DNA from 2 places in the Cupriavidus oxalaticus genome. Region 2 is predicted to be linked to the other one. Evidence: predicted binding sites of a transcription regulator. Region 2 holds the regulator's gene; the other holds the start of a gene.
The links. Region 2 encodes LexA, which represses DNA repair genes until DNA is damaged. Its sites were predicted from a motif close to ACTGTATNNNNATACAGT; they were not measured.

Region 1: JTE92_RS18485 (DUF2471 family protein) is a predicted target of LexA. The motif match lies at 3,326-3,343, and genes of this name have one in related genera.

Annotation. Positions count from the first base shown of each region.
Region 1 covers NZ_CP069812.1:1,300,344-1,307,904, reverse strand. The annotation lists gene JTE92_RS18520 (NAD-glutamate dehydrogenase) at 1-316, shown strand, start outside; gene JTE92_RS18515 (hypothetical protein) at 349-699, opposite strand; gene JTE92_RS18510 (hypothetical protein) at 809-997, opposite strand; gene JTE92_RS18505 (DUF6566 family protein) at 1,043-1,432, opposite strand; gene JTE92_RS18500 (hypothetical protein) at 1,673-1,933, shown strand; gene JTE92_RS18495 (cupin domain-containing protein) at 1,974-2,480, shown strand; gene JTE92_RS18490 (hypothetical protein) at 2,700-2,981, opposite strand; gene JTE92_RS18485 (DUF2471 family protein) at 3,358-3,648, shown strand; gene JTE92_RS18480 (hypothetical protein) at 3,658-3,945, shown strand; gene JTE92_RS18475 (hypothetical protein) at 3,950-4,201, shown strand; gene JTE92_RS18470 (hypothetical protein) at 4,979-5,176, shown strand; gene JTE92_RS18465 (hypothetical protein) at 5,742-5,915, opposite strand; gene JTE92_RS18460 (DUF2188 domain-containing protein) at 6,541-6,762, shown strand; gene JTE92_RS18455 (DUF2188 domain-containing protein) at 6,883-7,098, shown strand; gene JTE92_RS18450 (hypothetical protein) at 7,297-7,542, opposite strand.
Region 2 covers NZ_CP069812.1:2,277,227-2,284,787, forward strand. The annotation lists gene JTE92_RS22925 (asparaginase) at 1-928, opposite strand, end outside; gene lexA (transcriptional repressor LexA) at 1,211-1,867, shown strand; gene JTE92_RS22935 (hypothetical protein) at 1,981-2,151, shown strand; gene JTE92_RS22940 (hypothetical protein) at 2,188-2,538, opposite strand; tRNA gene JTE92_RS22945 (tRNA-His) at 2,641-2,716, opposite strand; gene JTE92_RS22950 (hypothetical protein) at 2,818-3,096, opposite strand; gene dusA (tRNA dihydrouridine(20/20a) synthase DusA) at 3,891-4,868, opposite strand; gene JTE92_RS22960 (NADPH-dependent FMN reductase) at 5,138-5,701, opposite strand; gene JTE92_RS22965 (enoyl-CoA hydratase/isomerase family protein) at 5,862-6,950, opposite strand; gene JTE92_RS22970 (methyl-accepting chemotaxis protein) at 7,046-7,561, opposite strand, start outside.

The sequences.
Region 1 (7,561 bases), 980 kb from region 2:
GGACAGCCACCTGAGCTTCAGCTGGCTGCGCGAGCGTGCGCTGGCTCTGCCCTCGGACACGCACTGGGACCTGCTGGCGCGCACCACCACGCTGGAAGACCTGGGCCGGCTCAAGCGCGCGCTGACGGTCAGCGTGCTGTCGCAACAGGGGGAACTGGAATCGCCGGAAGCGATGATCGATGCCTGGCGTGCCAGCCGCCACGGCGCGCTGGAACGCTTTACGCGCATGCTTGCCGACCAGCGCGCATCGGGTGCCGCGGGACTGTCGATGCTGTCGGTCGCGGTGCGCGAGATCGGGATGCTGGAGCGCGGCTAGCGCGCCATCCCTGGCGCGGGCAAGGCGCGGACTTATTCGTCGCCGCTGTCGCCGCTGTCCTCGGTGTCGAAGCCCTCGTCGTCCCGCCGGGCGCGCAACTCCAGCCCGAGCAGCACCAGCAGCTCGAATGCATCTGACAACAGATGCTTCTGCCGGGGCAGCAGGCTGGCATAAGGCATGTCGTAGATCGACTGGTGCGCGGCGCGCTGCCCCTTGAGGCCGCGGTCGCGCGCGATATCCGACAGCAGCGCGGCAAACCCGGACAGGTCCTGCGCCGCCAGCGCCGAATTCAGTACCTTGGCGATGACTTCCGGGGAAGCATTCGCCCAGCCCATGCGTTCAGCATTGGAAGCGGAGTGTTGAGGGAAGTCGGCAAAGTCCATTTTGTGTTTAACGGTCTCGCCCGAACGAGCTTAAGTCGGCAGCCATGTGAATTTGACCCCACAGGCGTGGGGTACTGCACAGGCTTGCGGCGCCGAAGCGGCTGGCGGGCTAGCGCGCTGCCGGCTTCGCGGCTACCTGCCGGTAGACCGTGGTGCCGTCGCGCGCGGTGCGGGCTTCGACATGGTTGCGGGCGCCGCATTGCGGGCAGCGGAATACCGGCCCCTGCCCTTCGTTGCGGATCTGCACCTCGTCCGGCTCCCAGCGCGCGCCGCAAGCCTGGTTCCCACAAACAAACATGAATTCTCCTGAAAATTGAAAATCAGGGCCTCGATAGCGGCCCCCTCAACCATTGCGTTGCACCCATTGCCGCGCCCATGAAATCGCCGCAGCGCGGGCATCCTCCGGCGTGGCATGCGTGGTCGGCGGCGCACCGCCTTCCAGCACGACGGCGCCAGACTCCCAAATATCGCACAACGCCTTGAAACGGCCCGGCCCCAGCGCGTGGCAAAAAACGTGAATGACGAAGCCGCGATACTCGACCACGTCGGTCGCGTCATCGGTCAGCGCACGGTCGGCGCTGGCATCGGATGGCACCACCGGTGCATCCGCACGCGAGTCCGGCCTGCCTCGCGCCGGACTTGCCCGCAGCAATGTCGCGCAGGCACTGCCCAGCGCCACACCGAGCACCACGCCCAGGCCAAACCAGCAAGCCCTGCTTCCACACTGCGCCATCGGCATCCCCTGTCAGCGGCCCCTGCCGGCCATCCTGTCACCTGCGCAAAACCGCAGGCAGCGTGCACGGTATTGCTTCCAAGGTTATACCAATCCGGAAAGAGGCCATTGGCGGCGCACGCCGCGCGGAAACAAGAATTTGGAGCGTGACCGGACCGCAGGCGGCGACTATACTGTATATCCATACAGTTATCCGACAGGCGTCCTGCCTTGGCCGCGCTGCCGCATGGTCCTTGCCATATGCCCCTGTACCAATCCGATTCCATCCTGCTTGAGGCCTTCTACTTCGGCGACGATGCGGAATCCCTGCGCCTGCCCTGCGGCAGCGTCAGCATTGACGCCGGCGCCATCATCGTCCACGGCATCGAGCCCGACCTGCTCCGGTCGCTGCGCTGGACGCCCGATTTCCTCTCGTTCGAAGCGCATGGCACGCGCCACCGCTACCCGGTCAGCCGCCCCGCGCTGGTTGGCCCCGCACAGGCACGCTTCGCCCTGCTTTAAGCTATGGCTTCCGCCTGCACCATGCCACGCCAACGTCCACATGCCAGCCCACAGCCTTGCCGCCAACGAACTGATCCGCACGCTTGCACTGAAGCCGCACCCGGAAGGCGGCTTCTATCGCGAGACCTACCGCAGCGAAGAACGCATCGTGTGCGCCGACCAGCGTACGCGCGAAGCCAGCACGGCGATCTACTACATGCTGTGCGGCAACGATTATTCCGCGTGGCACCGGATCCGTTCCGACGAGTTGTGGCACTTCCACGCCGGCTCGCCGGTAGCAGTGCACAGCATCGCCGACGGCGGCATCGTCACGCAGCGTCTCGGCGATCCGTTGCGCCACACCGGCGCGTCCTTCCAGGCGATGGTGCCCGCCGGCCGGTGGTTTGCCGCGGAACGCGTGGACCTGGGAGACGGCGTCGACTTTGCGCTGGTCGGTTGTACCGTGGCACCGGCCTTCCAGTTCAGCGACTTCGAACTGGCCGATGCGGCCGCGCTTGCGGGCCTGGCAAGCGGGCATGACACCCTGCTGCGCCGGCTCTCGCGATAGCGCGCGCGGCAAAAAAACAGCCCGCGCGGCGGGGTGCGCGCAGCAGCGTCACACTGTACATTCATACAGTATCTTTCCGGTGTCCCATGTCACCCGAAACTGCCAACTGCCCTTTTTGCGGCACCGCCGCCGAGCGCCTGCGCGCCTACGGCCATGTGGTCAGCGCAAGCCCGCCATCGCCAGTGCAATGCGGAAACGGCTGCGGCAAAGGTCGCGTATTCATGAACGCTTGCATTCGACCTTCTCTTCATACTCGCCGTCGTCATCCCATTTACGCTCGATCAGGCACGGCCCGTCGCGGTACTTTTCCTTGCGCTCATAGCCGCGCGGACCATCCTTGCACTTGCGCACCTCCTTGTATTCGCCATCCCGCTTGACCTCGCGCTCGATCTTGCAAGGGCCGCTGCGGAATTTTTCCTTGTACTCGCCGCCGGCATGAGAGACGGGCGAAACGATCAGGCAGGAGAGGACGAGGATGGCAGTGGGGAGCGTTCGGGCCATGGGAAAACAGTGCGCAAGGGACGACCGAGCATAGCAACACCCGGTCGGGCAGGCTGTATCAAAGCGTTACGCCTGAAACGTCTGAAGCCCCGCCCCCGAGAACGAAAAAACCCGCCTGGCTTTCACCAAGCGGGTTTCTTGTTCTGGTCGGGGCGAGAGGATTTGAACCTCCGACCACCTGCACCCCATATAGATATGAAGTGTAACAAAAACAGTAAGTTAGCTTATTTCCTCTAACTTGCTGCTCATCTTTTGAGCACAATGGCATGCGGCTCGGCGGGTAGATTTCGAGCCAAGTTAGACAATTTCTCGCGCATTCCCAAGGCCGCCCTCTCACGCGCTATACTGGATATCCATACAGTACTTTCACCCGACCATGAACGCCATTAACGCCGCTGAATCGTCCATCATCGAAGCCACGCCGGCCATCGTCGCCAAGCACCGCGCCGCCGGCATCCTGACCTGGAAGCTTATTCACCAAATCGAAGATGAGGTCATGCACGAGGTGGCCCAGTCGGGCAAGCATGCGTCCAACCTGCTCCGCATGCTGAAGTCCTCGCCGTTTTTGGGTTACCCGAAGGACGATACGCCCGCCGACTTCACGGGCAGCGAAGTGTTGCCGATCACTTTCAGCGTGATCCAAGACGCCTGGAATCGGGTCAACTGAACCGACGCCATGGGCAACAGCAAACTCGCCGCCGGCTGCCACGTTCGGACCACGGCCTATGACCCGGTTCCACCAATCGGGGCGAGCGGCATTCTCGCTCAGGTCCAGGGCAATCACATTGCCGCAGGACTGCGCACGCTCGGCCCAGCCACACGCGAGGCGCCAAGCCACCACGAGGTGCTTGTGGATGCCGGCCATCTTGGGACCGTGCGCCTATTTGTCGAGAAGAAGCAGGCCCGGCACGGCCGGCATTCGCACTACTTCTGGTCGGCCTACCGGGCCGAGCTAGCGAACTAGCGCCATGTCGGCTACCACCATTTTTCTCGAAGCCCATTACTTCGGCGAGGACAGCGAAGAACTGCGGCTGCCGTGCGATGCGGTCGCGGCCACGGCCGGCGGGCTCGTGGTAACTGGGCTGGAAGCCCGACACTTGCAGGCGCTGACCTGGCGGCCGGACTTTCTCTCCTACTGGTCCGATGGTCTACTGGTGCGGCTCGCAGTCGGGAGCTGGACTGCGCTGGGCGACACCACGGTTCGCTTTTCGCTGCGCTGAAGCAATGCCCCGCAAAAACCTGCCCGCGCTAGTAAGCCACCTGATCGCGCAAGGCGGCCTCTATGAGGGCTTTGTGCTGACGCCCTACTGCGACCGCGTCGCGGAGTGCCACAAGTAGCTGAATCGCCAGGCTGGGATCCTGGCCATCGGCCCGTAACGCGCGAACCATCTTAATCTGTTGCCGCACTCGTCCCCTTCCCTCCCGCAAATGCCTTTGGGACTGGGCTAAGTGCCGCTGCTCCATTTCGAAGTTGACCATGTCCGCTCCGCACGCATTTGGACCACCAAACGCTCTTTCATACTAGTGTGGCCACCAAGTTTTGAGGCAGTTACCGGCTGACCTATAATTTAAGTGCTGACTGAGACACGCCCGTAGCAAGCGAAGGTAGGTCAGCGAAACGATCACATTTCCCCATATGAAACGTGGTCGTGCAGGCCGGCGACCTGCAAATCCGAACCGGGTCAAATGATCCGGTTCGGCCGCGTGCAACGACAACTGAAAGCGCCGAGCACCTGTGATGGTGCTTTTTTTATGGCCGCCGATTTGCGATCGGCGATCAGCTTGGGGCGAAGCCAAGCGACTTCGCGCGAGCTTGACATCACAAGAAGATTTCGGTGTTGCGCTTTCGCGGCGCACAGCCCCAGCTCATGCCGTAAAAAAATGTTTCCCGCGTTGCGAGCCGGCTTGGGTCAACACAAAGTGGGCGGACTATTACCGAGCGCAGCCTTCGGCTGTGCGGACTTCATGCAAACCTATCCCCTTCGCCGGAGACGAAGATGCTGAGCCCACATGAAATTGCCGCCTTGATGCTCCTTAAGGATGCCAACGAGACGCCCGAATTGGATCCCGCCGACCTGAATGCCCTGGCGCGCAAAGAACTCGTACAGATGGACCGCCAAGCGCACCAACAAGGGCGCGTACGCCTTACCGGTCGAGGCCGCCAGTTCCTCGCCACCATCGCTCGTAGAAGCTGACCCATGACACCCAAGCCCCGGCACCAATTCTGCCGCCGTGCTAGGGGCGTCCACCGCAATCGCCGCCGCGTGATCGCTTAACTCTGAATTTCACAAAGTCTAATTGCCGCAAGGCGCCTGGCCTCATAAAGTGATCGGATGCGCTCCCTCCCTGCCAACACTGAGCGCAGCGCATGCTTGTGCCCTCGCCCACCCCGGCCGAGGGCTTTTTCTATTTGGCCTACATTCGAAATCCGCGCATCGCTTGCAAATCAACCATATGGCCCATATCAAGCCTTACGTCCATTGTTTAACCTTCCCGATACAGTCCGCCGACGGGGACGGGACCGGGATTGCTGGTGAACAACGAGATCAGAGACCCTGACAGGGTTACGAGGAATCGCCGCCTTCTTGATAACGCTCTCCACGTTCACAGCGAAGTAACGCCGGCGGGCTGCCCCGGCCTTTTCACCGCTCTCCCCCAAAAGACGGACAGGAACAGCTTGCGCAGATCGCGCCCGCGCCACACCGCGCGGCCTACCGAAGTGGGTGAGCGGGTCCGCTACGGCAGCGCCAGTATCCCAGTTCAGCGCACGCGCCCAGCTCTGTCTTCGCCCGCATGATTTGCTGTCTGCATGATGGCATGGATAGCATTGATGCCCGCCGTAAGGCGCTCGTAGATCGGAACACCACCGAAAACCAGATAGCCCAAAAACACGATCACCCCAAGGACGGCAAAGAACAAGTCGCGGTCGTGCACGGCCCCCCCCACACAGTTCAGTACAGCACTAACCTAAGTTTCATTTAAGAAACGTAGCGTGAGGTGGTAGAAATGTTGGCGACGCAACGGAAACCCGGGCTCGTTTCGATGGACGGCCAGAGGACTCATCTGAGAGCGATACCACAAAGAAAGCGCATGTCCGCACGCCCAACTGGCCCACAGCATCAGAGACGCTTGGGTGTAGCCTTACGGCCTCCATTTGGCATGGCCGAGGATTACTGAAGGTCATGGGAGGCCCGAGGACGACACGCGGCGTGGTCCGGGCTTGGATGCGCCAACCATCGCCAGATCTCGGAACATATGTCTAAAAATACATCACCCAATTGTGGTATGAAGCAGAGAGCATGTATATACTGCGGTTCGGGCGCAACTTCATGTTGTCCCCTTCCCGTTGAACCCCCGGTCCGTCCGGGGGTTTTCTTTTCTGGCCTCCCCTCGCGACCCAGCTGTGGTGTCATTTGCTGGCCCGGCGCTCGCCCCTTCGGTCCGTAGCCAGCCACCACAACACCTTCATCGTGACCTACAAGAATGTAGGACCGCGTCCGACAGAACCCACCCCCGCCTGCCCCTAGAAAGGAGATATAAACAACGAGCGGAGATGACGATGTCAGTATCCACAGTTGAAGTGATGTTCACCAAGGATCGCCGCTGGGTAGTGGCCTGTGAGGGATCAGAGGATCATGTCCCCTGTGCCTCGCGGGGTGTAGCAATCGCTGCAGCGATGAAAATAGCAATTGAGAACGACGCCGTCCTACTGATTCATGGCATCGATGACAAGCCAGATGAACTGTTCTTCAAGGAATGCGAAGCCAGCGTCGTCGAGTAATTCGACTGGCGACGAAAAGACGCGCACACGATCCGACTGTGCGGTCTCGCACAGTCGCCGATGGCACTCCGGGCGCACCAGCGCTAGATGTAATTTATTAACAGTATGGAGGACGCCACCATGCACGCGCACAATATCCACTTGATCCCAACCGGCAAGTTCGGCTGGGTCGTCGAGGTCGAGGGGGAAGACGAAGCGAGCGCGGAATACCTGACGCAGGATCAGGCGGTCGCCGCTGGCACAGAAAAAGCGAAAGAGGATGGCGTTGCACTATTCATCCACGGCCGAAACGGCAAAATCCGCGAACGCTACACCTACAGCAAGGACACTCACTAGCGCCGATGCCCGCCAAAGGCTGCGCGCCTAACCGGCTGCGAAGCATTGCTGGGACCGTTAAGCTGTTGGGCGCAGACGACACGCCAATTGCCTAGCGCCGCGAATTGCTGGACACTACGCATGCCGACTCGTCGGCGGCTCGCCGTACTACATGACCCCTCGAAGAGTGATGTGGTGCAATGGCGGGCCTTTTTGCCTTTATGCACCCTTCCACTGCTTGCGCGCTTCTATTAGCGCAAGCGCCATCGCCTCCCCGAGATCCGGCGGCACGCGATAAATCGCAGCTAGATTGCGCATGCGCTGAACCTCCCGGGCCACGTCATCGGGCGTCTCGATCGGGGGCAGTTCGGCCGCCATCTTGAGGCGCTCGTACAGCAGATCGATCAGTTCCTCGTCCAGCGAGGCGACCAATTCGGCTGCGCTGGGTAGGATGGGCAGCGTCAACGGATACTCCAGATAGAAA
Region 2 (7,561 bases):
GCGCCAGTGCCAGCAGCACCCTCGCCTTGTATGGGTTCAGGTCCGCGGCAGAGACAAAAACGCCATCGGACGGGCTGGGGTGCGCCGGAATCGCCACATGGCCTGCCCCGGTGCGTGAACTGCGCACCACTGCCACGCCGGCGATGGCGGCATCCACCAGGGCTTCCGCCAGGACTTCATGTATCGAACCATTGCCGGCCGCGGCCACCACCAGGCCCGCCACGCCGGCCTGCACCAGCGCGTCGACGGCGATCCGGCCCGGTTGCGCGTAGCTTGCGACGATCTCAACCACCGGCCATGCGCGTGGCATCGGCCCGATCGCCCATGCCTGCCGGGGCGTGCGGGCGAAGCGCACGTAGTCATCCTGCACCATCCCGAGCGGCCCGCATTGGGACACGAAGGCATCCACCGCCGACGTATGCGCCTTGGCGACATCGCGCGCCGCGTGGATCTGCTGGTTCAGCACCACCAGCACGCCCTTACCGCACGCATCCGGATGCGCCGCCACCCGGACCGCGTCGAGCAGGTTGAGCGGGCCGTCGGCGGATAGCGAGGTGGACGGTCGCATCGCTGCCGTCATCACCACCGGAACCGGACACGCCTGCGTCAGGTGCAGCGCCATCGCGGTCTCTTCCAGCGTGTCGGTGCCGTGCGTGATCACGATGCCCGCCACATCCGCCTGCGCAGACCAGTGTTCGACGCGCGCCGCCAGCGCGGCCCACAGCGCGAAGGTCATGTCCTTGCTGTCGACCTGCGCCACCTGCTCGGCTTCGATCCGCGCCACCGACTTCAGCGCCGGCACCGCCGCCAGCAACGACGAGACGGGCACGGTGGCCGCCTGGTAGTGTGCGCTGCTGGCGGGGTTGCCCGAAGCGCCGGCAATGGTGCCGCCGGTAGCCAATACAACGATGCGAGGCAATTGGTTCATGGGTGCTGGGGGGCAGGAAACAGGAAGGTAACGCATGCGCAGGGCGCATCGAATCGCGATTGTAATGGCGGACCTCCGCCTGCATGGCGTGCGCCGAGGCCTATCGGTCACCGCGCGCCGCCAAAAATTCTGCTTGCGCTGACGCCGATACTGTATAAAATCACAGCATACTGTTTAAACATACAGTGCCCGGCCCGCCGGATGCAGGATTTGCGGACAGCCCCGTTCGTGGGCAACCCGCTCCCACCCCTGCCCAGCGCGCCCGCACGGAACGGCGATCCCATGGCGACCCTGACACCCCGGCAGCAGCAGATTTTCGATCTGATCCGCAGTACGATCCGCCGTACCGGCTTCCCGCCCACGCGCGCCGAAATTGCTGCCGAATTCGGCTTTTCCTCGCCAAATGCCGCGGAAGAACACCTGCGGGCGCTGGCCCGCAAGGGCGTGATCGAGCTGACGCCGGGCGCCTCGCGCGGCATCCGCCTGAAGGTTTCGCGCAGCGATTCGGAAATGCCGGACCAGTTCTCGCTGCCTGTCCCTGGCGTATTGCAGCTGACGCTGCCGCTGGTGGGGCGCGTTGCCGCCGGCAGCCCCATCCTTGCCGCCGAGCATATCGACCGCCAGTACCAGGTCGATGCCTCGGTCTTCGATGAACGCCCCGACTATCTGCTGCGCGTACGCGGCCTGAGCATGCGCGACGCCGGCATTCTCGACGGCGACCTGCTCGCCGTGCGCCGCGCCAGCGAAGCGCCCAACGGCAAGATCGTGGTGGCACGGCTCGGCGACGATGTCACAGTCAAGCGCCTGCAGCGCCGCGGCGGTCATATCGAGCTGATCGCGGAAAACCCGGACTTCGCCAACATCATCGTTGAACCCGGGCGCGAAGAGTTTTCGCTGGAAGGCATCGCGGTCGGCCTGATCCGATCCTCCGGCTTCTAGCCGGGCACGGCAGGCCTTGCGCCTGCACGGACCCACACGCTCCATTGCTTTGCAGACGCCGCCCGGCTTGCCGGGTGTTGACCCCGCTTTTGCCTGAAAAAAGAGGTGCAACCATGCCGCAAACCCACGACGTCGCCGCCCGCCGCCCGGTCAAGCCGGTACCCTTCCGCCAGTGCAAGGGCGTACGCGTTTATCAGGGCGCGCAGCGCCGGACCATGGTAGGCAGCATGGCCGCTATCTGCAGGATGCTTGAACTGGAAACCACGAACAAGCTGGCCGTTTGAAGCGGCGCCACTTTCTGACCTGCGCCCTGCCCTGAATCAGCTACGCGCGCACGCCTTGGTTTCCGTTTCCAGTTCTTCCGGCGTCATCTGCGGGAACCATGTATTGGTCTTGCGGAGTTCGACGGCCGTGCCATCAGGCCTGGCCGTCAGCGAAATCAGGTAGGCATAGGCAAACTCGCCGCTGCCGTTTGGCTGCCCGATCCGGATTTCCGTCTGGTTCCGTGCCGGCAGGTTGACGACCGTCGCCTCATCGCCGAGATTGTTGCGCAGGCATTTGGCAACGTCAGCCATTTTTGCCGGCGTGAACAAGCGCATCGGGGGACGCGCACGAATGTCTTTTTCCGACGTGCCAGTGGCACACCCGGCCATCATCGCGGCCACTGCCACGCCAGCGCCCACTACCGCTGCTCGAAGGAACATATGAACCCTTTGGAATCAGATCCAGAAAGCAAAACAGCGCCCGTAAAGGCGCTGTTTTGCTTGGCAACTTGGGGTGGCTGATGGGACTCGAACCCACGACGACAGGAATCACAATCCTGGACTCTACCAACTGAGCTACAGCCACCGTAGAGGTCATCAGCGAAGCGCTGATCGACGAAAACCAAGATTATACAAACACTTTTCCGAGATGGCTAGTATTCCGCACAAATTTTTTCGGGGCCTGCATCACGCCTTGCGCGGCTGCCACTTGGCCTCCAGCAACACTGCCTGCTTGATGGCGGCAATGGTCTCCGCCTCGGTGTCGAAGTGGCCCAGCAGCCGCCGTGACTTGCCGTTGAGGACGGCCTCCTGCAGCGCCCTGCCCGACGCTTCCGAGGTGCCGTGGTGCCAGCAGTAGCGCGCCGTCCATTTGCCATCCTGTAGTGGTTCAGCGACCCAGACCAGCCTGAAGTCCTCAAACACCTCGCCGAATGACTCTTCGTTGTTTGCGTTCGCTTTGTCCACGCTTGCTGCCGTCCATTCGCCTGTGGCGATGCGAAGAATCGTAGCACGCAGGCCAGGTTGCCAGAGATGGGGGCGGTACGCGGGCGCGACAGAGGTTCGCCGGAACCTGGCGCATTGGCCGTGGCCCAACCATCTTCTGGAAGATTGCAAGGAAGGAGCATGCGAACAATGCTTGGACGCCTGGCGGGAGTCTTGTCGCTGCTGGGAATGGTCGCGGCCCTGGCGGGCTGTGCGGGCGGCGGAGCCGATGGACGGGAGTCGGGGATTACGGCCTACGGAACGCTGGACGTCGGCATCAGCCATACTTCGCGATAGATTTCGCGCACCAGGCGTGACCGATGGAACTCTTTTCCATGCCGTGCGGTCAAATCGGCTCGAATGGTGCGATCGCAACAGGGCAAAAAAAGAGTCCGCAGCGCGGACTCTTAACTTTAGCGATCTCAAATGCCCTGAAGGCCGTTGCAATGTAACTGTCATCCGGGAATTACACCATTCGGGTAAACGAAAAGCGCCGGACGCGCCGACGAAAAAAAAGCCCGCCGAAGCGGGCTGAATAATCAGTTGAAGAAAGCCCTGTATTCGAGGGCAGGCACAGTGTAAAAAAGTGCCCTGCCCCGGCGAATTAGGGGAATCCCTTTGAAACCCTTTACGGACGCCGGTTTCCAGTCGATCCGACATGGCAAGTGTCGCACCCGCTACCCTCGGGAACCGATGCATAGATTGGCGATTCGGTGTTAGAGCAAGGACTCAAGCGCCCATAGCGGGACGATGCCCAGCGTTCAGCGCGAATCGTGCTATGCCGCCAGCGGCTCTGACGCCAGGGGACGCAGGTGTGTACGCGCCTCGGCAAACAGTGCATCCACATCGGCGCGAGTGCGCGCGGCATGCATGCGTTTTGCATCGGACAGCACGCGGCGCCAGCCTCGTCCTCCCGCAACGCCGCGGTACAGCCCCAGCATATGTCGAGTGACTGCGCCCATATACCCGCCGCGTTCGACCATGTCGCCGATATAACCCTGCATCGCTAGCTCTACATCCAGCCGCGATCGCACTGTTGCCTCGGCGTCGCCATAGAAGCGCACGTCCATTTCAGCCAGTACATAGGGCTGGTGATATGCCTCGCGGCCAATCATCACGCCGTCGACGTGCTGCAGATGCCGCGCCATCTCGTCATAGGTGACGATGCCGCCATTGATCAGGATCTCGAGCTGCGGAAATTCCTGTTTCAGCTGGTATGCCACTTCATAGCGCAGCGGTGGAATCTCGCGGTTTTCCTTTGGGCTCAGGCCTTTCAGGATGGCATTGCGCGCATGAACGATAAATGTGTCGCAGCCCGCCTCCGCGACCCTGCCGACAAAGTCCCGCACGAAATCGTAGTGCTCGATGGTATCGATGCCGATGCGATGCTTCACCGTCACCGGGATGCTGACCGCGTCGCGCATCGCCTTCACGCAATCGGCAACCAGCTCGGGCTCCGCCATCAGGCAGGCGCCGAAGGCACCGCGCTGCACGCGCTCGGACGGGCAGCCGCAATTCAGGTTGATCTCCTTGTAGCCCCATTGCTCGCCCAACTTCGCCGCCGCGGCCAGGTCTGCGGGTTCGCTGCCGCCCAGCTGCAGCGCGACAGGCTGCTCCGCCGCATCGAAATCCAGGTGGCGCGGCACGTCACCATGCAGCAGCGCGCCGGTGGTCACCATCTCGGTATACAGCCAGGTATGGCGACTGAGCTGGCGGTGGAAGGTGCGGCAATGACGGTCAGTCCAATCCATCATCGGCGCCACGGATACGCGGCGCGGACTAGCCGCGGCAGGTTTACCTTGAAAAATGGTCATGGGGAGCGGATCGGCGTGACCAATCCTCATGCTACTTGCAGATATCAACGGCGCCCGGGAAGGCGGTTCCCGTGCGCCGGGGGCGTCGCACACAATTCAGCCGCAGCAGTATCGCGGCTTTTCGGGAGGCGCATGAGTTTACCACCCCGGCAGATCTTTCGCCGGAGATGCTGCCCGCACGGCGAAAACCTCGACGCCCGCGCCCAGGCTTATCGCGTGGCTGCGGTCTTGTCGATCCACGTGGCGAACGCGGCCAGGAACTTGTCGAGAAAGCCCCGCGTGGATTCGTTCGCTATGCCGCCCTGCTCGTCGAACAGCTTGTCGACGCCGCCGATATAGGCTTCGGGCATTTGCAGCAGCGGGACATTGAGGAACACCATCGACTGACGCAGGTGGTGGTTGGCACCAAATCCGCCGATGGCACCCGGCGAGGCACTGATGATGGCGCCGGGCTTGCCGTCCCAGACGCTGCTGCCATAGGGGCGCGAGCCCACGTCGATGGCGTTCTTCATTGGCGCGGGGACGGAGCGGTTGTACTCAGGCGTGACGAACAGCACCGCATCGGCACGGCGCACGCGGTCGCGGAATGCAGCCCAGGGCTGGGGCGGCTTGTCGTCCAGGTCCTGGTTGTAGAGCTGCAGTTCGCCGATCTCGACGATCTCCAGCTTGAGTTGCGCCGGCGCCTGCGCGATCAGCGCCTTGGCCAGCTTGCGGTTATACGACTCCTTGCGCAGGCTTCCCACCAGTACAACGACATCACGAGGATTGCTCATCACGGCTCCTTTGTCTGTGTGGACACTTGAAGCGGACGGCGCGGGCGCCATGGCTGGCATGGCTGCCCGCGCCGGTCCAGCCACTACTCTACCCGAGTCGCGACTGGCCTGCCGTGAGGCGAGCGGCGCGCACGGCCGCCCGGCAGTGGCGACGGGCTGCTCAAGCGTCCTTGCCCAGCGCGGCGAGCGGATGGTCTTCCGCACGCCACGGGCTGTCGAAGAACGACTGGACTGTCTCGCGACCAACCTCATCCAGCCGGGCATGCTGCCAGCGCGGCTTGTGGTCCTTGTCGATCGCCAAAGCGCGGATGCCCTCGACGCCGTCGCCCTTGCGGAACACGTAGTACATCATGTCCAGTTCCATGCGCAGCTCATCCTCGAGCGACATGCCGCGCGCGCGGCGGATCTGCTCCAGCGACACACACAGCATCAGCGGCGAGCGGCTGCGCAGCATGGCAGCGGTCTGCGCAGCCCAGTCGCCCGGTGCATCGCTGACGGCCGCCAGGATATCCTGCGCGGTATTGCCGGCGAACAGCGCGTCGATCTGTGCGGACAGGCCCGCCAGCGTGCTTTGCGCAGGCTGGCAGTCAGCGCGGTGCGGCGCGGTGAAGCCTTCGATATGCGCAAGGACGGCATCGCCGCTGGCAAACTGCTGCGCGCGCAGCGAATCGACCAGCTCGGCCAGCCGGTTGCCCGGCAGCCAGGCATCGGCCAGGCCTGCGTACAGTGCATCGGCCGCGCTGATCGCGGTGCCGGTCAGCCCCAGGTATTCGCCGATATGGCCCGGCGTGCGTGCCAGGAACCAGCCACCGCCGACATCGGGGAACAGGCCGATATTGGTTTCGGGCATGGCCATCCGGGTGCGATCGGTGACCAGGCGCAGCCGGGCTCCTTGCGAAATGCCCATGCCGCCGCCCATCACCACGCCGTCCATCAGCGCGATATAAGGCTTGGCGTAGCGATGGATCAGGAAATTGAGCGCGTATTCCTCGACGAAGAACTGGTCGAGCAGCGGATCGCCTTCATGCGCCGCCTTGTGGAAGTAGCGGATATCGCCACCGGCGCAGAATGCCTTGCCGCCGGCACCGGCAACCACCACCGCCACCACCTCGGGCGCCGAAGCCCACGCCTGCAGCGCCTGGGTCATGGCGCGGATCATGTCCAGCGACAGCGCGTTGAGCGCCTGCGGACGATTCAGCGTCAGGTATCCGATGCCACCGTGGACTTCGGTCGTGACGAATTCAGTCATGTCTTACTCCTCCAATGCAACGGGTGATTCTACGCCAGCCGCGCCGGTGGACATATCCCGTGGGCAGCTTGCGGCGCATGCACCGCGGCAATCGTTCAGGCCAGCCTGAACGTCGCCACCAGCGCGGTCAGCCGCTGCGCCTGGTCTTCCAGCGAAGCGGCGGCGGCAGCGGCCTGCTCGACCAGCGCCGCGTTCTGCTGGGTCATGCTGTCCATCTGCGACACCGCCACGTTGACCTGCTCGATGCCGTGCGACTGTTCGTCCGAGGCCGCGCTGATATCGCCGATGATGCCGCTCACGCGCCGCACGGCGTCGACGATGTCCTGCATGGCGCGGCCGGCATCGTCGACCAGCCCCGCCCCTTCGCGCACGTTCGCCACCGAAGCGCCGATCAGCGTGCGGATTTCCTTAGACGCGCCGGCGCAGCGCTGGGCCAGGTCGCGCACATCGCCCGCCACCACCGCGAAGCCGCGGCCGTGCTCGCCGGCGCGCGCCGCTTCGACGGCAGCGTTGAGCGCCAGGATATTGGTCTGGAACGCGATCCTCTCGATCACGTCGATGATGTCCACGATCTTGCTCGAACTGCCGTCGATCGAGCGCATGGTATCGAC